Regions from separate parts of the Paenibacillus kribbensis genome, predicted to be linked through region 1. Evidence: riboswitches for the same ligand, from Rfam matches in the RefSeq annotation. Region 1 holds a riboswitch; each other region holds the start of a gene.
What was found. A riboswitch is a leader RNA that binds a small molecule or an ion and turns the genes downstream of it on or off. The one in region 1 is predicted to bind cobalamin.
Positions count from the first base shown of each region.

Region 2: another riboswitch for cobalamin. It lies ahead of B4V02_RS00320 (ABC transporter substrate-binding protein); the one in region 1 lies ahead of B4V02_RS18430 (ABC transporter substrate-binding protein).
Region 3: another riboswitch for cobalamin. It lies ahead of metE (5-methyltetrahydropteroyltriglutamate--homocysteine S-methyltransferase); the one in region 1 lies ahead of B4V02_RS18430 (ABC transporter substrate-binding protein).
Region 4: another riboswitch for cobalamin. It lies ahead of cobJ (precorrin-3B C(17)-methyltransferase); the one in region 1 lies ahead of B4V02_RS18430 (ABC transporter substrate-binding protein).

Region 1 covers NZ_CP020028.1:4,142,118-4,148,094, forward strand. Annotated here, with positions in the region: gene B4V02_RS18420 (ABC transporter ATP-binding protein) at 1-702, opposite strand, end outside; gene B4V02_RS18425 (FecCD family ABC transporter permease) at 699-1,745, opposite strand; gene B4V02_RS18430 (ABC transporter substrate-binding protein) at 1,742-2,749, opposite strand; cobalamin riboswitch at 2,952-3,161, opposite strand; gene B4V02_RS18435 (histidine phosphatase family protein) at 3,240-4,010, opposite strand; gene cbiB (adenosylcobinamide-phosphate synthase CbiB) at 4,025-4,996, opposite strand; gene cobD (threonine-phosphate decarboxylase CobD) at 4,986-5,977, opposite strand, start outside.
Region 2 covers NZ_CP020028.1:65,776-71,752, reverse strand. Annotated here, with positions in the region: gene nikB (nickel ABC transporter permease) at 1-829, opposite strand, end outside; gene B4V02_RS00320 (ABC transporter substrate-binding protein) at 845-2,428, opposite strand; cobalamin riboswitch at 2,631-2,826, opposite strand; gene B4V02_RS00315 (hypothetical protein) at 3,342-4,412, shown strand; gene B4V02_RS00310 (nucleobase:cation symporter-2 family protein) at 4,493-5,803, opposite strand; gene B4V02_RS00305 (xanthine phosphoribosyltransferase) at 5,797-5,977, opposite strand, start outside.
Region 3 covers NZ_CP020028.1:315,837-321,813, forward strand. Annotated here, with positions in the region: gene metE (5-methyltetrahydropteroyltriglutamate--homocysteine S-methyltransferase) at 1-1,774, opposite strand, end outside; cobalamin riboswitch at 1,937-2,136, opposite strand; gene nrdG (anaerobic ribonucleoside-triphosphate reductase activating protein) at 2,284-2,781, opposite strand; gene B4V02_RS01410 (anaerobic ribonucleoside triphosphate reductase) at 2,778-4,727, opposite strand; gene B4V02_RS01415 (AbrB/MazE/SpoVT family DNA-binding domain-containing protein) at 4,987-5,457, opposite strand; gene B4V02_RS01420 (glycoside hydrolase family 3 C-terminal domain-containing protein) at 5,693-5,977, shown strand, end outside.
Region 4 covers NZ_CP020028.1:345,282-351,258, reverse strand. Annotated here, with positions in the region: gene cobK (precorrin-6A reductase) at 1-125, opposite strand, end outside; gene B4V02_RS01550 (sirohydrochlorin chelatase) at 122-1,267, opposite strand; gene cobJ (precorrin-3B C(17)-methyltransferase) at 1,359-3,170, opposite strand; cobalamin riboswitch at 3,426-3,611, opposite strand; gene B4V02_RS01535 (LOG family protein) at 3,669-4,223, opposite strand; gene B4V02_RS01530 (uroporphyrinogen-III synthase) at 4,381-5,232, opposite strand; gene B4V02_RS01525 (GerAB/ArcD/ProY family transporter) at 5,334-5,977, opposite strand, start outside.

The DNA.
Region 1 (5,977 bases):
TCCCACCCCTTCAATCATTCCATCCTTGAGCACAAGCAAATCGTCGCAAAATTGGGCCGTCAAATTAAGATCATGCAGGACCGCAATGATCGTCACACCCGTTTCCTGCCTCCATTCTGCCAGCAGCTCCATAAATTCAAGCTGATAGCGCAGGTCCAGATAGGTCGTGGGCTCGTCCAGCAGCAATATTTGTGGCTCCTGCACCATCACCTTTGCCAAAGCTACACGCTGCCGCTGCCCCCCGCTCAGGCGATCCAATGCTCTGTCCGCCAGTGAGGCAAGGCCCAAACGCTCCAGCACGCGACCCGTGATAAAGCCAACATCCACCCCCTTTTCCCTGCCCAGCCAATCCTGATGAGGAAACCGTCCCATTTCTACAACTTCCCTGACGGTGTATCCTACGGGAGGAAGTCCCTCCTGCTGGAGTACGGCTACAAGTCGGGAAAGCTCTTTTCTGCTGTAGCTGCCGACCTTTTTACCATAGATATGAACACTGCCCGAGGTTGGCTGATCTACACCGGAAAGCAAATGCAGCAAGGTCGATTTTCCACTGCCGTTCGGACCAATAATCCCCCACCAAGACCCCTCATCTACGCTCCAGCTTATATTCTTCAACGCATGGAAATCTCCAAAAGCACGAGTCAGGCCAGCTACCTCTAATGCTCGAATATGCGTCTTCTGTGATTCACTTTGTTCTGTCACAGCAGTTCCCCCCTGCGCAGCTTTTTGTTCCGATACAGGAGGTACGCGAAGAACGGAGCACCGACGAAGGCCGTCATTACACCCAAAGGGATTTCTGTTGGAGCTAGCAGTGTGCGAGCCGCAGTGTCTGCCCAAGCCATAAAAATAGCTCCCCCCAGCGCGGATAGCGGAACAATCATCCGATAATCGGGACCTGTGACCAGACGGATGATATGCGGTACGACGAGTCCTACAAAACCAATGACTCCACATACCGAGACAGCAGCAGCGGTCAGCAGCGTGGATACGATCAGCACAGATAGCTTCGTGGCATCTACATGAACGCCCATATGAGCCGCCTGACGCTCACCCAAAGCCAGAATATTCAGCACCCGTGCCCGGTTCCACAGAAACACCAAGCCTATAACCACGTAAGGTAAAAGGATTCCCGTATACGACCAACCACGCAGACTAAGGCTCCCCATCGTCCAGTACAATATTTCATTGACCGTCTCCTTCGACATGGCTGTCAGGAAGGAAACAACCGCTCCCAGAAAAGATTGCATCACCACACCCGACAAAATGAGACTTTGTGTCGGAATCTTTCCACCTTCCCGTGCCAGCGTCAGCACCATCCACAGCGTCAGCATTCCGGTGAAAAACGCCACCAGCGGCAGCGTCCATATGCCAACAAAAGAAAACTGAAGCCCCCAATAAATCAGCACCGCCGCTCCTACCGAAGCACCCGAGGACACCCCAAGCGTGTACGGATCAGCCAACGGATTGCGCAGCACACCTTGAAATCCGGCTCCTGCCAGCGCAAGCGCAGCGCCTACCAGCATTCCGAGTAACACCCGTGGCAGTCTGACCTTCAAAATAATCTGTTCTGAGGACGTATTCCAATCCGGTGTAAACGTCTCACCTAACCCCGGTAGATGATTGATCAGAATACCTATGATTTGGCTGACCGGAAGCCTGGCTGAGCCCATGCCGAGACAGAGCAGCAGCGTCAACAGCAGCAAGACCAGACCTGTCCCTCCAAAGCCGATCAGTCTACGGTTCATTTGAAAATTTCAGGATACACGCCCTTGGCCACTTCCTTGAGACCTTCTGTCACGCGTGGACCCGGACGGCTGACCAAATTATCATCCACGGCAAAAACACGGTTATTGCGAACAGCCGAGATTTGATCCCATCCACTGCGGGCTTTGATGATCTCCCCGAGCGTTTGACCTGTTTTGTCATCCTTGACACTTTTGCTATACAAAATCACGTCTGGATTCGCAGCAATAATATTTTCCTCACTGATCTGGTACCAGCCCTTCTGCGTCGCACCTACATTTTCGCCGCCCGCCAGCGTAATCAGCTCGTCCATAAACTCACCCTTGCCAACCGTCCAGCCAGGTGAAAACTCAACGTACACTCGCAGCTTCTGCCCTTTGCCGATATTTTTAACACCGTTCTTCACTTCCGCTACGTCTGCTCTCATCTTGTCGGTCACCGTTCTTGCTTCCTTCTGATGATCGGTGATTTTCCCATATAATTCGATGTTGGCTATGACATCTTCAACTGTTTTGGGTTCAGTTTTAAAAATCATAATTCCCATGTCACGCAGCTTGGTCGTAGCCTGCTCGCTAAGAGATATCCCTGCAAAAACAACATCTGGATTCGCAGCAATGATCGCTTCTTCATTCGGCTTCATAATACCGCCCATTTTGGGCTTCTTCCCAGCCGCTTCCGGGTAATCGGAATAGTCGTCTACGCCGACAATTTCTTTATCCAGCCCGATAGCGAACAAAGCCTCGGTTTCTGCCGGGGAGACGGAAACGATTTTATCCGGCGCTTTTTTGAACGTAAACTCCTGCCCTGTTGCGTCCTTAATCGTTAACGGGTAAACCGTTTTGCCCGGAGGCTCTTGTGCAGTCGCTGTCTGTCCTGCCTGCTGCGAAGAAGCCTGATTCCCTTGATTTTCGGCGTTTTTTCCATTCGCGCCACATGCACTCAGTACAACCGCCAAGACTAAAGCCAATAAGCCTGCTGTCCAGACCTTTATTTTTTTCTCTGACATGATTTACACCCCTCCATAATAAATCGTAAGAGCGCTTGAACCTCATCCGATATCTTCTAAATCCAGCCTTCCTTCCCTTCAAAAAAACCCCGTATCCTTATATCAGGACACAGGGGTCACGTTAGCGCAGATCATTGCGCAGGCGGCAGCTTCTTCCGCATGGACAGTCACTGCGAACACGCATCCTTTCCTCGAAGGATTATGGTGAGAGGCGGACGGGCAGGTATCCTGACTTATGGCAGATGCCGCAGCCTATGTCCTTTATATGCTTGATGGCACATAAAGCAGGGCTTTAACAGGCATTTTCCATTTACAGTGGCGGGACCGCGCCGGATTCACACCGGCTTCCCTTTTAACAGCGCGTGAAGGGAAATTCGATTACACTGCGCTGACCTCGTCTGCTGGATATTTGATGTAGTGTTAGTCAAGCCGTTCTTTTACTTGATGATTATAGGTTAAAAAGAGACTGCTTACAACCCAAACAGCCTATTTACCAGCCCTTGTCTAACGAATGAGAAAGTATATTCGCTATGAACTTGTGCGGCTCTGCCAACCTCAACTGGATGCTGAGTGCAGCTCCCGGTTCCGGGTTTAGGCTCCAAAAATCATGCCCAGGGTTCAGCATACAAGCCAACTGACGAATGACGCCGCCATGCGTGACGACCAGAACAGAGGGAGGAGCATCAGCCAAACTTATTGGCTGAGCCTCCATAGCAAAACGCCACTCATACAGAGAGTCCAGAAAATCGCGCAAACGATGCTCAAAATCTGTCCAAGACTCTCCTCCAGGAGGCGTGATGCGTTGCGGCTCATCAATCCAAGCGCGATACAATGCCACACTCTTAAGCATGTCATACGTTTTTCCATCCCATTCGCCAAAATCAAGCTCTCGCAGGCGTGGGTCCATAATAGGAGGCTTAGCCGATAGGGCACGTCCAGATTTCAATGCTGATTCCGGCAAAATGATCTGCAAGGTCTGGCGACACCGCATCAAGTCACTGCAATAAATTCGAGCAAATGACCGACCTTGAAGCCTCTCACGCATTGGCTCCAATTCCTGCTCTGCTCCCGCCAGCAAACTGATATCAGAGTGTCCCAGATATCGACGCTCTCTGTTCCACAGGGTTGTGCCGTGACGTACCAGCACAAGCTCCAGATCCCATTGCGAATCTTCATTAGCATGATACGGCTCCATATCCTGCTGCGAGTTCAGACTTTGTTCGCATACTGGTTCCCTTTTTCCTTCTATAGCTTGTTTCAAGATGGCGTCACTCCTCACTGTATCCATTCCAAGGCAAAACAGCCTGCGGCTCCTAGCAGACACAATCCTGCAAACATACTGGACACAGTGAACATTAGCCGGATCGTGTGCCGGATATCCTCCGACTCCAGCGGTCGTAGCCCCTCACCCATATATGCACGAAAGGAGCGCACGCCGTGATAGACGTTATAGCCTCCGAGTCGAATCCCCAGTGCACCGGCAACGGCCGATTCCGGGAAGCCGCTGTTCGGGCTTGGATGCAGACGAGCATCCCGCTTGACTGTACGCCAGCTTCTTGCCGCATCATGCCGAAACATCCACGCCGCTGCCACAAGCATAACCGCTGTCAGGCGTGCCGGAATGTAGTTAGCTACATCATCCAGACGTGCCGAGGCCCAGCCTAAATGCAGATACTTTTCATTTTTGTAGCCGACCATCGAATCGAGCGTATTCACGGCACGATAAGCCAGCGCCAAGGGTGCCCCCCCGATCAGGGCATAAAAAAGCGGAGAAATAATCGCGTCGACGATGTTTTCAGCGACCGTTTCGACGGTTCCGCGCACAATCTCTGGCTCATCCAGCTGCTGTGTATCCCGCCCGACAATCATCCCCAGCTCCCGACGTGCCGCAGGCAGGTCACCCACCTGCAACTGGCGGTAGACTGCCATCCCCGCATCCTTGAGTCCTTTGGAAGCGATCGTGGTTGCGATCAGAACGATTTCTGCTCCGACAGACAGCCACGGGTGAATCCAAGCAAGCAAGCGCAGCAGCCCCCAGGCGACCGCAAAAGAGCCTCCTGCCACAAGGAATGGAAGCAGTATGCCTGCGCGTTTCAACCCCCGGTCACTGCTGACCTGACGGCGAATCGCTTTTTCCAACGCTGAAATGGCATACCCCATGCCGATGACCGGATGCGGCAGCCACCTCGGGTCGCCAATCAGCCTGTCCAGAAAATAGGCCGCCATGATGATCAAGCTAATTGTCACGCCAACGCTCCTCCTCCAGCACTTCACCCAATACAGACAGGAGTATGCCGTTGGATTCCGCGTCCTTGACCGCAATCCGAAAATGGCTTGTCGTCAGCCCTGGATACATGGCACAGCTACGGATAAGAATCCCGCGTTGTCCAAGCGCCTGCTGTATAGCCGATGCACTCCACGTTCCCGGCGCCCTTGCCAGTATATAATTTGCTTCGCCGGGAATGACACCGCAGCCCCATTCCGCCAACGTGGTCAGCAGACGACCACGTTCGATTGCAATCAGCTCCTGGGTGCGCCGCTCGTAGACCTCTCCGCTTCGCAGACACGCCTCCCCAGCCAGCAACGCCAATCCGTTCACACTCCAGGTCACCTGTTTGGCCGTCATGCGCCGGATATAGTCTGGATGAGCAATCGCATAGCCTAGACGCAGACCAGGAATGGCATAAAATTTAGTCATCGACCGGATCAAAATCACATGAGGATACCGATCCAACACAGGCAGCAGTGAAATTCTCTGCTCCAGTGGGATAAAATCAATGAAGGCTTCGTCCACCACCAGCACGGTGTCCGTTTGGCCAGCCGCCTCTGCCAGCGCGCGCAGTTCCTGCTCGCCGTACTGTACACCATTTGGGTTATTCGGCTGCCCCAAAAATAGAACGTCCACCTGCTCCATGAGCTGGAGTATGTCCTCCACATCCGCCTTCCATTGCAAGGAAGCCTTGCCGTACACACGGCTAACCTCAGCCCCGAATTTGCCCGCCAGCTCTGCATATTCCGAAAAGCATGGCTCCACCGTGCCCACACGTTTGGGAGTCAGTCCGAGCAGCAATAACGCCATGCTTTCAGCCGCGCCGTTTCCGATACTCAGCGACTCGGGTGGAACTTGCAGTCGCCGTGCCAGCATATTTTTAAAATTCCGGTGTCCTGGGTCTGGATAGCGAATCACCGTATCCAACGCACTTTGCAGCACCTCCAGCACCTCGGGCG
Region 2 (5,977 bases), 1.7 Mb from region 1:
TCACGGGGTAATCTCGCTGCGTAATCGCATCTATAAAATACTTGCCCAAGCCCGGCCATGAAAAAATCGTCTCCACGATGACATTACCTGCAAGCATAAATGACAGATTCGTACCTAACAGCGTAATAATAGGCAGAATGGCATGCTTAAATACTTCAAAAAACAGAATATGCGTACGGGAGAAGCCTCTGGCCTTCGCCGCTTTCACAAAATTCCGATCACTCAGCTCCAGCATTTGCGCACGCAGCACACGAGCTTGTACGGCCCCCAAACCTGCGCCAAGGGTCAGGGCTGGCAGCACCAGATGCGTCCAGTCCTCCCTGCCCATGGATGGGAGCCAGCCCAGACAAACAGAAAACAAATAGATCAACAGAAAGCCAAGCCAAAAGGAGGGAATGGACGAGCCCAACAGGGCCAAAAGTCTGCTCAGACGATCCAGCGGGCCGCTGGATTTGACCGAGGCGGCCAGTCCCATCCCCAGAGTCAGCACGGTCATCACGGCAAATCCGGCCAAAGCCAGCTCTACAGTAGCAGGCAGTCTGCTCCACAGCTCGGCCAGCACCGACTCCTTGGATACATACGAAGTGCCCCAATGCCCTGTGAACACATCCCGCAGCCAGTTCACATACTGAATATGAAGCGGCTCATTCAAGCCCAGCTCATTCCGCAGTGCCGTCAACGCCTCCTCAGAGGCAGGTACATTATGTGCAGTAAGCAAAATGGTAGCAGGGTCCCCCGGAGCTAGTCTCATCAGCACAAAAGTCACCGTAGAGACAGCAAATACAATGATGACCAGCTGCGCCGCACGTTCCAGAATAAAACGAATCATAAGATACGTAGCCCGCTATTTCGCAATATCGGATTGCGCTGTAATGTAGTAATACTCAATCGGATGGGGCGTAAAGCCCTCTACCCCTTTTTTCACACCAAATACATTGTCAGGATGCACAATGAACGACTGCGGTAAATTCGTATTAATGATATCTAATGCTTGCAGTGTCAACCCATTGCGCTCTGCAGTATCTTTTGCCAACTTCAACCGGCCAAGAATGTCCTCCAGCGGTTTGGAGACATAACGGCTCACGTTAGCTTCGCTTTTCGAAGAATAAAAGGTATCCATAAAATATTGCGGCTCCCCTGTATGGGCCGTCAGCATACTGTACATGGCAAAATCCCAATCGTTTTTGGTCAACGCCTCATCAATATTTTCCACCTTGCGAATCTTGACCTGAATCCCCTCTTTCAGTAATTGGCTCTGGATGACCTCAGCCATTACGGATAGCTCCGGGCGCTGAGGGAAGGTCAGCAGCGTAACCTCGAACGGCTTGCCTTGCTTGGTCCATGTACCTTGGGCGTCCTTTCGCCAGCCATCCTTTGTTAGCAGCTGCTCCGGCGTTCCGTCCAGTGCTTTACGCTCGACCTTCCCGAAGGGAAGAATACTCGGGAATGGACTGCTTGCCTCCGTACCAAAGCCTCTCATGACCGCACTCACAATGGATGCGCGTGGAATCAGACTGTCCACAACCTTGCGGTTCGCTGCGTCTTTGAACACAGGCGACTCCATATTGTACACGATCATATGGGTACGCAAGGAAGGAGCCGACAGCACCTGCAGCTTGTCGTTCTTTTTCAACACCTCCGCGTTATCCACCGGAATATCCGTCGCTACGTCCACCTCACCGGATTGCAGCGCCATCAGGCGCGAATTGCCATCCGTAATGAACTTCATCGTCGCTTCAGCCAGATGAGCCTTCTCTCCCCAATATCCGTCATAGCGTTCTACAACCAAGGATTGATCCTTGTTGAACGCTTTGATTTTAAAAGCACCTGTCATCGCAGGATAGCTCTGCTCATCTTTCATAGACGCTACATCCAGCACAATCGTCGATGGATCAGCCAGATTGGACACCAGCGCCGCGTTCGGCTGGTTTGTCGTGATTTTCAACGCCAGCGGACCGCTTACATCAATGGACTTCACATCCAGCAAATCCTTCGCCAGATGGCTTTTTTGAATAGAACGGAGCAGCGAAGCCTTGACGCTGGCTGCATCCATACTTTTTCCATCATGAAAAGTAACCTTATCCTGCAAGCTGAACGTCCAGACGGTAGGACTATCCTGCTTCCACCCTTTCGCCAGCCAAGCTACAGGCTCCAGCTGTTCATTCAAACGGACAAGTGTCTCACCTGCACCGGACCGCATAACATCCCAGCTATTATCTCCGTGCGGGTCAACGCCTGACGGTTTCCAAGTGTATGCCATCACCAGCTTTTTATCCGCTGCGTTCTGCTTAGTGGGTGTGTTTTCACCCTTGCCGGAGTTGTCCGCCATCTTATTGGTTGTGGCACATCCCGAAAGAGCCATAACTACCATCAGCAGCAGCAATCCCGTACATATGAGCCATGAACGCCTATTACGATTGCTCATCATTCCATAAATCCCCCTCTATCTTGTAAAATCATATAACCTAACGTGAAAAAAGCATCCCCGACCGCATGATCAGCAGTCAGAAATGCTTCCATTATAAAATGCCAAAGCTCACCCTCTGCACCCTCTAAAAAAGGGGATCGGTCGGTTTCAGACATTCCGTATGCAGCACGCCTAACCACCTCCCCAGCATCCCGTGGGTCCGACAGTGATGTTAAAACAGGCAGGTCTCCTGACTTCAGGCGTACCTTTCAGGCCTTCCCGGTTCTTCACAGTTCCAGTGGCTGTTCTGAAAACTCCAGCAGTCTTCTGCTGATGCCTGTATACAGTGGCGGGTCCGTGTCGGAATGTACCGAACTTCCCTTTTAAGTGAACACATAGCCCACCACTACAAGGCTTCAATAAACCCTGTATGTGGAAAGTTCGGCTCACACCTGTTTTCTTCCTTTATTCCTTTATATTACGATTTAGGACTATCTTATTTTGTTGCTACTGACTTGTCAACAAATGTTGCGAAATAATTTAAATTTGAACGATATGGTGAGAATCAGAGCTATGGCTTTCCGTTGCATGCACGCAATTCACGTGCTAAAATTAGGTATATAGATACCCACCGTGTCCGTATACTAAAAAAGAGTCTTCGCCGCTCCAACGGCAAAGACTCTAGGACTTGAAAGGCTGTGGATCACCACCACGGCGCGCTGCATAACTGAATGTTAATGCAAACGAAACCCACCGTTAGGCGCCTAACCTAATTACGCGGTGGGTTTTCGCTTGTTCCGAAATTTGTACACCACGCCTCTTCCTACCACTCTAGCAAATTCTTCTAATATATAAACCAACTAAGAGTTAACTTTAGCACCACTGCGCAGTAAAAATATTAGTAAATCCCTCATCTTAGAAAGGATGTATCCTTTTGAAAATAAACAGCTTTCGCTTCTTTATACTTTCCTTGCTCGTTCCAGCTCTGTTATCTTCCTGCTCTCCATCTTCTACTCCAGCAACAGAATCAATTCCATCGAAACAAATCCAATCAGGCGAAAAGACAGCTCCAGTCGGACAAGGCCAATATCTATCCATGACCTATACAGAATATGTGAATGGGAAAAATACAGATAAAGGTATGGTTATGCGGGTCATGACGTATGACTTAAGCAGTAAAAAAATGGCCAAGATGGCTGATGTACCTTATACTTCTCAATACCCACTTTCTGTAGTGTCCTTACCTGATCACAAAATTTATTATTCTGCTGATGTTGATGATAAGGGAGACCAATTATTTTCGTACGATTTAAATTCAAAAAAAATCGAACAATTATCCGATAATTTGTTTGCGATTAATCGTATAGTACCAACTACTCCAGAAGGTCCACTCGTTCTAGCCGCCGTCAAAAAAGGGGAACGTACACTTAAAACCGTTTTCTACAATAAATCAACTCATACAATGCAGTTCTTGCATGATGAAAATCAGGATATGAATACTTGGTCTGTATCTTACAACCCTAGCAAAAGCGCAACTTACATTTCCCAATTTTCTGAAAATGGACGAGATAAACAAAGAGACATCGCAACCAAGAAACAGGCCACTATGATCCCTCCGGACTACAGGGTTACAGAATTCAATAACATCACCAAACAAGAGAGACCTGTCATCACACTAAAGAACGAACAAATCCTATCAATGTCCAGCAGTAATGATCAATTGCTCCTGGTAACTGCTCGTTTCATTAATCATGGTAACCCCGAGTATAGTCTTGTGGATATTGCTACTGGCAAACGCACCAAGCTTGAACTCCCCATTTCGTCCCGCAGCTTTATCTATATGTCCCCGGACGGCAAGGGCATCTATTATTTGGGCAGTGCCTCCCAGAAAAATCAGGAGGAAGGGCGCGGCGTATATTATTATGATTTCACATCAAAAATCCAAACCCCAATCTTCATACAGGAAGAGGGTTTTATCAATAACTTCATGCTGCTGAACAAATAATCCGTTCTGAATAATCCTATGCCAAAAAGCCGGAAAAAGAGGCTTACGTCCTCTCTCCGGCTCTCTTTATATATTCCTAATCATCCAACCTTCTGCGGAACCTCCGACACATTCACGCCTTTGACCGAATCCCCCTGTTTTCTCGTCAAAACGATGTTCAACACAATCGCGGTAATCGAGCCGGATACGATGCCATTTTGCAGCAGCATTTTGGCAAAGCTCGGCAGTTGGTCGAACATTTGTGGTAGAACGGCAGAGCCGAGGCCCACGGCAATGCTGCATGCCGCGATGAGCAGATTGCTTTCCTTCCGTAGGTCCACTTCTGACAAAATGGACATGCCGGATGCAGCGACCGAGCCAAACATGACGATCATCGCCCCGCCCAGTACGGCATTCGGAATGACGGTCGTCAAGGCTGCCAGCTTGGGCAACAAACCGAGAACAACCATGATTCCCCCTGCTGCAAAAATAACGTTACGCGATTTGACGCGAGTCAGCGAGATCAGACCAACATTTTGCGAGAAGGCCGTGTAAGGGAACGCATTAAAAATCCCCCCCAGCATAATCGCAAGTCCTTCGGAACGAAGTCCATTGACGATTTGCTTCTGCTCCACCTTCTGATCAATCGCCTTGCCTACTGCCAGATAAACCCCCGTAGACTCGACCATGCTGACAATATTGACGATAATCATCGTACATACCGCCATAATGCTAAACTCCGGCTTGCCAAAATAAAACGGCTGCGCAACACTCACCCATGAGGCATCCGCCACGGGAGCAAAATGTACCATTCCCATCGCATAAGCGACCACAGTACCTGCAAACAAACCGATAAGCACGGAAATCGAACGCAAAAAGCCCTTGGCTACTCTATTTACTAGCAGAATAACCAGCAGTGTAACCAACGCCAGCAGTAAATTACGCGGCTGTCCAAAATCTGCGCTGCCCTGTCCACCTGCTACATTGTTCATCGCCACCGGGATGAGGGACAGACCGATAATGGTAACGACCGAACCAGTAACCACCGTCGGGAAAAAGCGTAGCAGCTTGCCATACAGCGGTGCCGCAAGCACCACGAATATCCCGGATAAAATAATGGCCCCGTACGCGGTCGCCAGGTTCGAGGTCGAGGCAATCGCGATCAGCGGTCCTACCGCCGTAAACGTACAACCCAGAATGACCGGTAGTCTGCTGCCGAAAAAACGTGTACCCATAATCTGCAGCAACGTGGCAATCCCACAGGTGAACAGATCGGCGGCTACCAGATAGGCCATTTGGGCTGGCGTCAGGTGCAGCGCTCCTCCTACGATCAGAGGAACGGCAATCGCTCCGGCGTACATCGCCATGACATGCTGGAAACCCAGCGCAAATAACTTTTGTTTGCTTAACATCCCACATTCTCCTTAACGGGAGGAATCACCGCATCAGCTTCCTCTATAAAATGAACCTCGCCCGGTGCCATAGAAGCGATACGCGCAAGAGAACGTACAGCAATGCCTCTTTGCTCCAATAGTCCGCGTCCTTCCTGAAAGCTCTTTTCGATGACGCAGCCAACCCCGGCCAGC
Region 3 (5,977 bases), 2.0 Mb from region 1:
CTAGCTGCAAAGCAACCTGGCTGCGCGGAATATCATTACGTTCGAAGGACCAGTTTAAAATGGTCACAGGGCCTGTAAGCATCCCTTTAACAGGTTTGGAAGTCAAGGATTGAGCGAAGGCTGTTTCTTCCACAGTCATGGGTTGATCGAACAAAACGTCCCCGTATATAATCGGCGGTTTGACGCATCGGGAGCCGTAGGATTGCACCCAACCGTTTTGCGTAAAAGCAAAGCCTTTTAGCTTCTCGCCAAAAAATTCAACCATGTCTGTTCGTTCAAATTCCCCGTGTACAAGCACGTCAATGCCAATTTCCTCTTGAATATCAATCCATTCCTTGATTTGCTGCTGGATGAATGTCCGGTACTGCTCGGCAGACCATTCTCCTTTGCGATATTGCAGACGAGCTTTGCGAATCTCGGCGGTTTGCGGGAAGCTGCCGATGGTCGTTGTAGGCAGTGGAGGCAGCTTCAGCTTATCCTGCTGAATCGCACGACGCTGGGCGAAAGGAACGCTGCGTGACTGAGGCTCTTTGGCCAGCAGTGCGGCCATATCGGTAGCCGTCTGTACACGTGCCGCTGAGCTGTTGAAGCGGGCTACCGCATCTGCGCTTTGTTCAACCTGCGCAAGAGCGGATGGATTGCGCTCGCCAAGTGCAGCTGTCAGAGCAGCGATTTCCTCGAGCTTTTCATCGGCAAAGGCCAGCGCATGCACCAGCTCTATGTCCAGCTTTTGCTCTGCTTCCAGACTGACCGGCACGTGCAGCAGGCTGCATGACGGCTGTACGATCAGCTGTGTGGGGCTTGTCTGTTCCGCCAGCTGACTGAGCAGCGCAGCTACGGCCTTCAGATCACTGCGCCATATGTTGCGTCCGTCAACGACTCCAGCGCCCAGCGTTTTCCCTGCAGGAAAGCCATGCTGCAGTACATGCTGAAGATTTTCGCCATCATCATGCACAAAATCAAGACCCAAACCCTGTACCGGAAGGGTGGACAGGTGTTTATAATGCTCCAGGCTGCCAAAGTAGGTTTGCAGCATAATGTTTAAGGCTGGTGCCGCTTGGGTCAAAGTCTCATAGGCTTCCTGAATAATGTCCAAATCCTCAGCCGGGAATAAGGTGGTCAGGACAGGTTCATCGATCTGAACCCACTGAACACCTTCCGCTGCTAGCTCAGACAGGACACGGGTATACAACGGCAGGAAGCTTCGTACAATTGTGGCTAGATCTTTACGGTCATAGCCTTTGGACAGGGCCACGAATGAATAAGGACCGATGAGGACCGGCTTGCCTTCAATGCCCAGCTCCTGCTTGGCCTCACGATAAGCCTGCAAGGGTTTGTTTTCGGTGAGTACCGGGGCTGCATTTGCCAATTCGGGCACGATGTAGTGGTAATTGGTATTCAGCCATTTGGTCATTTCACTGGCGGTAGCCCCCTTTTGCCCACGAGCGATCCCGAAATAAACAGATAGAGGAACCGGGCCTGCGGGCCGATAGTTGAAACGTTCTGGCACCAGGCCAAACATTACGGATGTATCAAGCATGTGATCGTAATAAGAGAAGTCTCCGACAGGAATGAGGTCAATTCCCTTGTCTTGCTGCTTGCTCAGATGCTCCAGACGCAATCTTTTCATCTCACTATGCAGTTCGCTTTCGTCTATACTGCCGTTCCAAAAGCGTTCCAGTGCTTTCTTCCATTCCCGGTTTCCGCCGATACGGGGATAACCCAGATTACTGCTAATCAAGTCGGACAATGCAGGCCGTTCGTTAATAGACATGTGCTTTTCCTCCTAGCTGGCAACCAGTTTATTTTTACGTACCAAAAAAGGCATTCCATCCCCCAGGCTTAAAAATGAGTAGGGGAAAGAATGCCTCCGTGATTAGAAAAATCAAAAATACGGCGACTGCTCTTAACACCTCCCTATCTCCCGTAGGTACTTGCGATGTTGTTGAAATAGGCAGGTCTCCTGACTCACGGATCATGATTTTCAGCAATCCTTCCCGGTCTGTGTGTGAACCAGTGGATATATGAATAGCTGAAAATTCCCCGTATACAGTGGCGGGACCGTGCCGGATTTGCACCGGCTTCCCTTTTAAGTCTGAACTGAATAGAACAGACACCTATCTCCAAGCTATGCAATTAAGGTATGACGAATATTTATGCACTCGTATACTTGTTCATCATCATAAGTGAAACTGACGGGATGCGCAATAGAAAAAAGACAAGCCTTCCCTATAGTGGGGGACTTGTCTTAGGATATAACATTTGGCAGAGTACAAAATGATCTCAAGCTAATGAAACGGCATGACCTGCCTGAATACTGGCTTTTACATCCACCAGACGCTGATTGCGACTGCCCCGGAAGCGGAGAGTCAGGTCCTTTTGTTGCTCTACAAAAGGTCCATCCACAATTACATCGCATAGCAGCGCCAGCTCCCGTCGAGCCTGATCTGCGAGCAAATCCTCATAGACAAAACCCGTATAAGCCCACACGTTTCGATCAGGACAGGCTGCGCGGAAGTCACGTACAAATTGCGAGCATTCCTGCGCGGAGAAAAACGGGTCTCCTCCGCAGAGAGTCAGTCCGTCCAACAACGGATTGTCCATGATGTCACGGATGACTTCCTGTTGTCGTTCGGGCGTGAATGGCTCACCTGCGCGGAAGTTCCACGACGCCGGATTGAAGCAGCCGGGACAGGCATGGCGGCAGCCACTAATGAACACGACGGTGCGCAGGCCGTACCCTTCGTTCAGAGATTCCGGAATATAGCCGCACAAATTCACTTATGCTTCACCCGGTCGCGAACTTCGGCTTGCTTGGCAGCATTGAAGCGAACGGTATAATCACCTGTCAGATATCCGGTTACCCGACGCAAACGTTGAAAGTGCGTGTGTTCCTCGTCTGTGCCACATTGGGGACAGCTTGTCCCGATAATTCCTTCATAGCCGCAGTCCGTGCAGCGGTCTACCGGATGGTTGATGGAGAAGTAGCCGATGTTCTGACCAAGTGCGTACTGCACAATTTTAAGAAACGCATCCGGGTTATTCCGCGCATTGCCGTCCAGTTCGATGTACGAAATCGCGCCAGCGTTGCACAGATTATGGAACGGAGCCTCCAAACTGATTTTACGGGCAGCTGGCAGCGTGTAATACACAGGTATATGGAAAGAATTCGTGTAGTATTCTCGATCATTCACCTCGGGAATAATTCCAAAATCACGTTGGTCCAGCAGTGTGAACTTGCCGGACAAGCCTTCGGCAGGTGTAGCGAACAATGTAATGTTCAGGTTGTAATGTTCACTCATCCGGTCGCAATACACGCGCATGGAAGTGATGACTCGCTGAGCCTCACGGTATACAGCGTCATCCTCTCCGTGATGCTTGCCATACAGTGCCTTCATGCATTCGGCTAACCCGATAAATCCGAGCGACAGCGTACCGTGCTTGAGCACGCTTCCCACTTGTTCATTCGGCTCCAGCTTATCTCCACCTTCCCATACGCCTTCGCGCATCATAAAGTCTGACGCTTTGGCAGGCTGGCTGGTTTGGATATGATAGCGATGCATGAGTCCATCCACAGCAATGCGCATAACCTCTTCCAGTTTGGCATCAAAGCCATCCCGGTCAGGCAGCTTGCGCTTGCCTGTGCAAATGCCATATTCAATGCCGAGACGCACCAGATTAATGGTATTAAACGAGAGATTCCCCTTGCCGCTTTGACGGTTTCTGCCGAAACGGTCAGCAATGGTGCGGGTACGGCAGCCCATCGTTGCAATGATGGTATCCGGGTCATCTGCGCGGTAAAAGGGCAGGTTGAAGGTAGCATCCACATTTACAAAATTGGGATACATCCGTTTGCTGGAGCATTCTACAGCCTTTAAGAACAGATCGTAGTTGATATCGCCCTCTGCTTGATTGACTCCTTTTTTACATTGGAAAATATGCTGTGGAAAAATAGGAGTTTCCCCGCTGCCCAGGCCGCGAATCGTGGCTTCCAGCAGCGATTGCGAGACAAGCCGTCCTTCAGCAGAAGTACACATCCCGTAATTCAGTGAAGTGAACGGAATTTGTCCCCCCGCCCGACTGCTCATGGTGTTCAGGTTATGAATGAGCGATTCAGCGGCCTGCCGGGTCTCTGTTTTCGTTTCTTCGCATGCAAATGCATAGGAACGAGGGCAGATTGCCTGCAATTGGGTATTGGCTATATGTAGTTCATCCTCAGACAGCGCAGGCATAATCTCTTCCTCAAACAGCCGGAGTCCCTTACGCAAGTGCTTGCGGAAGGACCGGGCAACATAAGGAGCAAGGTCCCAATCTATTTTATTGGCGGAGACTCCCCCGAATTGGCTGTTTTGCTGGGACTGGAATATGATAGCGACCAGTGCCATAGCGGACATGATCGTTTGCGGTGTGCGCACAGAGCCATTGCCTGTATTAAAGCCGTCTTGCAGCAAACGACCAAAAGGGATAAAGATACAATTCGTAGTTCCGAGCGCATATTGGTCCAAATCGTGAACATATACATATCCGTGGTCAATGGCGTTCGTCAGTTCAGGCGGAAGCACACGCAAGCGCGCATACCATTTGGCATACTCGGAGCCGAGCTTGCTCATTTTGCCGCTGAATGATTCTCCGTTCAGGTTTGCATTCTCGCGCAGCATGTCCAGATCTTGTGCCCCTATGACCCGCTCGCCGATATCGTATAATTGATGTTCCTCCAGCACTTTCATCGTAAAACCCTCCATATAGTAAAATATATATTATTTTCACAAAAACAACATATTGATGATATTGTGTTCTAAGTAATTGTTTCGATCTATATATTGTATATAGGGATGTTACGAGAGTATGTGACTATTGTCACATCCATGTGGAGGCGCGGAGCACAAAAAAAGTCAGGCATAGAGTAAAGAACACATCTGTAGATACGCTCTTTACTCTATACCTGACTATGGAATACGTGATGAAAAAAAATATAGAATTGTGGGTCTAGAGCAACTTTTTTAGCTGAGACACCCGGCCCTGGGAAATATCGAGCATTTCGGCATAAACTTTTTGTGGCAGGTTTGGATGTTCCTGAATCAGCTTGCGGAGCTTTTTTACCATTTCACCCTGTTGCACTCTGGATTGCTTAGGCCGCCAGGTTGTATTGGTTTGGATCGGTTTGACATGTTCTTGAGCATGGATGGCATCGGTGCTGGTGGCATGTACATTTTCCTCTGTCTTTAATACCTGGATGCAGTCTGCGCAAATAAAGCTGTCTCGAAAATAAGTTAAATGATCAACTGTGCCGCAAAATTTGCAGGAGACTCCGGTATACTTTCTTAACACAAATCCTTCTTCATTTACGAAAAACTCAAGCGAATCACCAATATTGATATCCATCGTGGTGCGCATTTCCTTAGGAAGTACAATTCGCCCCAATTGGTCCAGAGGCCGTGTCATTCCGGTATTTTTCATCCTTGCTTCCTCCTTTCGCGATATATCCTGATTATACCAAAAAATATCATTTTTTGCTTTGAATATTGCAGGGGAAAATAACTTTTTTTGTTTTTTTGCTATGGCTTCTTTTTCATCCAATATTAGGAGGATTTCGGAATTGTTGCCGGGCTTCTCCTTTTTCGCTATGATAGATTGAAACGCTTTCATGTAGGCCTTTTCATCATATTTTGAATGGGATAAGGAGATGACGGATATGAGTCATGAAACAACGGATATCGAATATTTATTTCAAGATCCGAAGATTCATCTGGATGAGCGTGTACGAGATTTAGTGTCCCGGCTAACCTTGGAGGAAAAGATTGAATCCATGCTGCAATATCAGCCTGCCATTGATCGTTTGGGAGTCGCGGCGTACAAGCACGGTACGGAAGCGGCACACGGTATAGCCTGGCTGGGTGAGGCGACTTCATTTCCTCAGCCCGTAGGATTGGCGTGTACATGGGATACGGAATTGATGCGGCAGATTGGCTCTGTGATC
Region 4 (5,977 bases), 2.0 Mb from region 1:
CCCACTTCGGACAAGCTGGCTGCTGCACTTTCCGTTACGACAGAGGTCAGCACCTTGAAGCCGTTAGCACGGATTTGCAGCGCTAATTCCCGCGCATCGCTCGTTCCACAAAGCATGAAAATCATGAGCCCTTCACCTGCCCGCTGCCAGCAATTCCGCTGCTGTCCACCACAGACGGCGTATGTGAATAATCGTGGTGGTGTTCATGATCATGGTCATTATGGCTGTGCGCATGAGCATGATCATGCTCGTGCCCGTGGTCATGTGAGTGTCCCTCATGGTGGTGATCGTGTCCATGGTCATGTCCATGATGATCATGATCGTGGTTATGTCCATGATGATCATGATCGTGGTTATGTCCATGATGATCATGGTGGTGATGGTGATCATGTCCGTGATCATGGTCATGATCGTGATGGTGGTGGTGATGCTCCTGCGCCTCCAAGCGGAACTGGCAGTTGTCGCAATTCGCAGCAACCTTGCCGAACAAGCCTTCATTCGCCCGCTCCAGCACCAGCTCGACCAGTTGCGGATGGAAACCAAAATACCCCCCGATTTCAACCTGCAATTCAGGATGAGCCTCGGCAAATTCCTCGGTCATTTCTCCGATGCGTTTAATCAGCACCCCCGTGAACAGAAAATATGGAAGTACGATAATTTTTTTGGCTCCCAATCGTACACAGCGTTCCAGGCCATCCGGGAAAGAAGGCTGCGTCACACCGATAAAGCAGCTCTCGACCCAGGTATAAGAAAGCTTCTCCCACAGTATGCGGCAGATTTTGAAGAAATCGCTGTTGGCATCGGGATCGCTGCTCCCGCGTCCCAATACGAGCACCGCCGTTTCTTCGTCCGTTGCCTCGCCGGATGCCTCTGCAGCGCTATTCATTCCCGCCGGAACTGCAACCGGACGAGCTTCTTTCAAACGGCTTAGCAGGATGCTAACGATTTTTTCGTGAACGCCAATCGGACGTCCATATACAAATTCCACTTGCGGATATTTCGCTTTCGCTCGGTCAATTGCCATCGGAATATCAATTTTGGCGTGCACTGCTGCGAACAAAATAATCGGCACAAGAACGACACGTGTCGCCCCTTTCTCCACACACGCCTGTACCCCTTCAGCAATACTGGGGCGTGCCAGCTCCAGGAAACAGGTTTCTACACACGTCCCCGGTACGCGAGCTGCTACCGCCTGCGCAAATTCCAACAGCTCCTCGTTCCCCTCCGGGTCCCGGCTTCCATGTCCAACCAACAATATTGCATTCACTGCTGTTTTTTCCTCCTCATGATAGGGATAGCCTGCATGACGCCCTATTTTATATATATGCTTGTGTCCGACTCATTAGGCTTCTGGTCCACTAATCACCACAAACCGCATTCACTTCTACCGTTGCAGGTGCATCTTCATGGTGGAAGCCAGCAACAACACCTACACGTTTGAAAAATTTATGAAAACGCTCGTTCGGATGCCCTTTTTCCTTGTACTCAGCGATGATATTTTCGACGACGTCTGTAATCTGTTCCCCCGGAATCCCTTCCGCTACAGGCTGGGCGGCATGAGCATTGCGGCCGAACTTTTTGCCGCCGAGGAAGAGATCGTATCCGCCCTTGCGGTAGACGATGCCGATATCCTCCAGCACCGCTCCATAGCAAGCCATACCGCAGCCGTTCAAAGCAATGCTGGTTTCTTTGGGTGCCTGCAATCCACCAAGCACAACCTGCAGATGCTCAGCCACAGGCACAGCGTCATCCTTCTCCATGTTGCAGAAGTCGCACGCCTTCACCTTAAATACGTCGCCAATGGGCATGACGATTAATCGCTCATCCCGCAACCGTCCAACCAGTTCCTCAGGATCTGCGCACGGTACGCGCAGCACGATCTGATGATCCGGCGTATACTCCAGCTCGCCATCATCCCCTGCTATCTCCGCGAGCAGGGCCATCTGGCGAGCGGTGAACTTTTTGTTTCCCACGCCAGGGGAAACACCCACCTCGAACAGCGCCGGCTTGCCAAAGCCGCCCGTCGCTGTCCCGGCCGCAGCCCCAGCTCCGGCCATGGCTGTCGCCCCATGGGCGCCCGCGGCGGGCGCTTGCCCGCTCCAGCGCGTGTTGGCTTCGCCCGGCAGCCTGCCGCCCACAGCGAGGCGGCCCAACGCCTCGGCTGCCAGCGATGCCGGGGCCGCCCCGGCTTGCGCCGCAGACGGCGCGGCCTGCACGGCAGCTACCGCTTGCGGGCGGGCCTGCGTGGCAACCGCAGCGGCAGCACCGCTCGCGGAAGGTCCGGGCGCGGCTGGAGCTGCGCCAGCCTGCGGCGCATTCAGCGCGCGATCCTCTTGCGCGCCCAGCGACCACGGCTCCGCTTCCGTGCGGAGCCGCTGATGCGGTTTGAGCGCCTGCTCGCTCGCATCGAGCGTATACTTGCGCTGATATCCACGCGGCGTTACAATCAGGCCGTCATATACCATCGTCGAGGTATTGCCGATGATTACGGTCGTCAGCATCCCGATGTCATGGTTCAGCATATCCTCCAGTGTCGTCACAATCACCTGCTGACGTTCACGGTAAGCACTCTTAACCAGTCCAACCGGAGTCTGCGGATCACGATAGCGCAGCAGAATGGACTGCGTTTCAACAATTTGGCGTGTACGCCGACCACTGCGCGGATTGTATAATGCGATGACAAAATCCGCCGAAGCTGCGGCTTCCACACGCTTCACAATCGTTTCCCACGGGGTCAGATGATCACTCAGGCTGATCGTGCAGGCATCATGCATAACTGGCGCACCCAGCAATGAAGCGCAGGATTGAATGGCCGAGATTCCCGGCACGACTTCTACCTCAACCCCGTCCTCACGGCGCCAGCCCTTTTGCATCAGCACTTCATACACCAGCCCGGCCATACCATACACACCTGCGTCTCCACTGGAAATCACGGCTACCTTTTTGCCCATCTCTGCCTGTCGAACCGCCTCCTGTGCACGGCTCACTTCCTCTGTCATCCCTGTGCGTACAATCTCTTGTCCGTTCAACAACGGACGGATCAGATCCACGTAAGTGTTATAGCCGATAATGACCTCACTCTCGGCCAGCGCATCCAATGCCCGTTTTGTGATATGTTCCATATCTCCCGGTCCAAATCCGATCACCAGCAATTTTCCTAATGGACTCATCGTGTTCCTCCTCCTGTATCTCAAAAAACCCCCATCCTGCCCGGATGGGGTTCCCATGTACGCATCTTCTCACCAGACAAACAGATGCAAGCAGACATTTTTTGTCTCCCTCCATCCTGCTGTTGTTTTCCATCCGTCCGCTTACGCTTCAAACGCTTCTGAACATTCATGTCCACGTAAAGCTGCAACCAACATGGAAAAGCAACCTGTGCCTGGTTCCTGATTTCGTACACCCATCCTCTCCGCGAAGGTTATCGGTGCATACAGATCAAGGTAGGTCTCCTGACTTGGCATCAATAGATCTTTTCGTCTTCCCCGTTTTTCGCGAGTGACAACTTGAAAAAATCCTCTTCCTTACAGTGGCGGGACCGCTCGGGATTTGCACCCGATTCCCTGTTACCCTTTGCTTAGTCGCAAAGGCACCTTGTCTATCCGCTATTTGATTATGGGTCTTATCATAACCTTGCCTCAATCAGTTGTGCAAGCACGAAAAACGCTTTATTTCAAGTTCTCCGCCTTATTTTTTAGCATATGCATCAATTCATCCGGGTCCGCAGAGATGCTCAGCAGTGATGGATGCTCAGCCCCGGTAAAACCCTCCTGCACACTATGACGCACCATTTCCACCAACGGGTCAAAATATCCGCTCACATTCAGCAGACCAATTGGCTTGCGATGAATGCCGATTTGCGCCCAGCACAGCACCTCGAACAGTTCCTCAAAGGTCCCCAGACCGCCCGGAAGGGCAATAAACGCATCGGCCATGTCGCTCATTGCCGCTTTGCGTTCATGCATATTGGCAACCTCTATAAATTCGGTAACCCCTCGATGAATAATTTCCGCATCAAATAACAGAGTTGGCATGATGCCGGTGACCTGGCCACCGCCCGCCAGCATTCCATTTGCCACCTCGCCCATCAGCCCCCTGCTGGAGCCTCCGTAGACCAGGCGGACATGATGTCGGGCCATAGCCTCTCCCAGCTTGCCTGCCGCCTCAAGATATACCGATGAATGTCCAGGCCTGGACCCGGCAAATACACAAATAGAATTCACAAACGCTCAGCTCCTGTCCTAGTAGCATGCATCGAAAACGTATTCATTATATGAGATAAATATTTTCGCTATAACAAAAAATACTGACGCTGCATGTTCAACAAAAAAAGATAAAGGCCTCGTAGACCCTTATCTTTATTTTACGCTTGATCACATATCAGTGACCATTCACAACTTCCAGACCGAAGCCATGCGCCGAAGCGCTATGCTCAAAATATTTCCCCAGCTCGACCATCATCGCGCCCATACGCTCTTCTACCGGAAAGACGATTCGTTCAATTCCTTCCTCCAGCATGGACTGTGCGGTCACTTTGCCTACCGACACGGCAATAACATCCTGGCGGAAAGCCTCCAGCAAATCGTCCATACGGTTCTGTGCTCTGGCATATTGACACAAAAAGCGGATTTGCGGGCCACTGGTAAACGTAACTGCATCAACTTTGCGATTCAAGACATCTGCCAGCAATGCTTGCAAATTCGCTTCCTCGGGTGGAATATGCTTATAAGGAAGCACCTGCCGAGTTACAGCCCCCTGCTCGTCCAGCCATTTCACCAACCGCGGGGCCGGATCACCGTGCAGCTGCAGCAGCACTTCCTTCCCCTTCAGATCATACGGGGCAAAAGCCCGTGTCAACCCGGTCAAGCTTCCATCCTCGTCTCGTACATCCGGCGTGAAGCCCCGCTTTTTGAGTTCATTGACCGTCTTGTAGCCACGCGCCGCAATTTTCGAGGAATGTAGCAGTTCCATAATCTGCTCTGCCACGCCCATATCCTCCGCCATATCAAACAACGCGTCCAGCCCCATACCTGTCGTAAAAATGTTCCAGTCCGGCGGCTGCTTCACCCACGATACCACCGCGTTGCGCAGCTCAATATCATCCAGAAAAACCGTGCCCTGGGCCGGACGCAGCACTGGCTCGCCCCCCATTTTCGCAACCAGCAATGCCATTTCGTCTGCTTTACGGGGACCAGCAAGGGCAACTCTCTTGCCTGCCATGCGTTGTGCCATCCTGTTCCCTCCCTTGTAAAAATCATACTCCTTTCTACCAAGTATACAATTAGAGGGCCGAAAGACAAATAAAAATTACTTTTCCGATGAATACAGTAAACTTATAAGTTAGCTTTTCCTGTTCTACTTGCCTGCTGGCTTTCTTGCTGATTCGTGCTGACTTGCTGACCCGTGCTATCCTGCTTCTCTCCAGATGGCTTATGATGTTCGCTATCTTTTTCAGGCTTGGGTCGGAGCAGCAGCCAAAGCACAAAGGGCATGACAACAAAGAAAGCAATCATCACCACGGTCCATTCCCGGCTGAAATCATAAATTTGGACGATATTAGAGAACAACATAAAGGAGCAGACGTAACCCAGCAAACCCATAGGCCAAACCATCAGCCCCCCAAAAATATGGACAAACATGCGCTTAACCGTCAAACTGATGACGTACAAATCAACCCCGATTTTCGTAAGCAAGGTCGGTACGGTCAGTGCACCCACAAACAAGTCGAACCGATCCAGAAAGTCGGATAACTGCAACTGACGCGCCAGTTCATACGTAGGATAAAATAGCCGCGACAAGATAGGAACACCAATAACCAGTTCCTCCAGCAGCACGATTATAATCATAAAAACGGTTCCGATTAAATGTCCAAGCCACGCACTGCGGGCATTGTAGCTCCGTCCAGGAAGGATAAAGGGCAATATTATGAGGTCTGCCATATAGCCAAGCATCCGCCAGCTGCCTTTGACTACTCCAC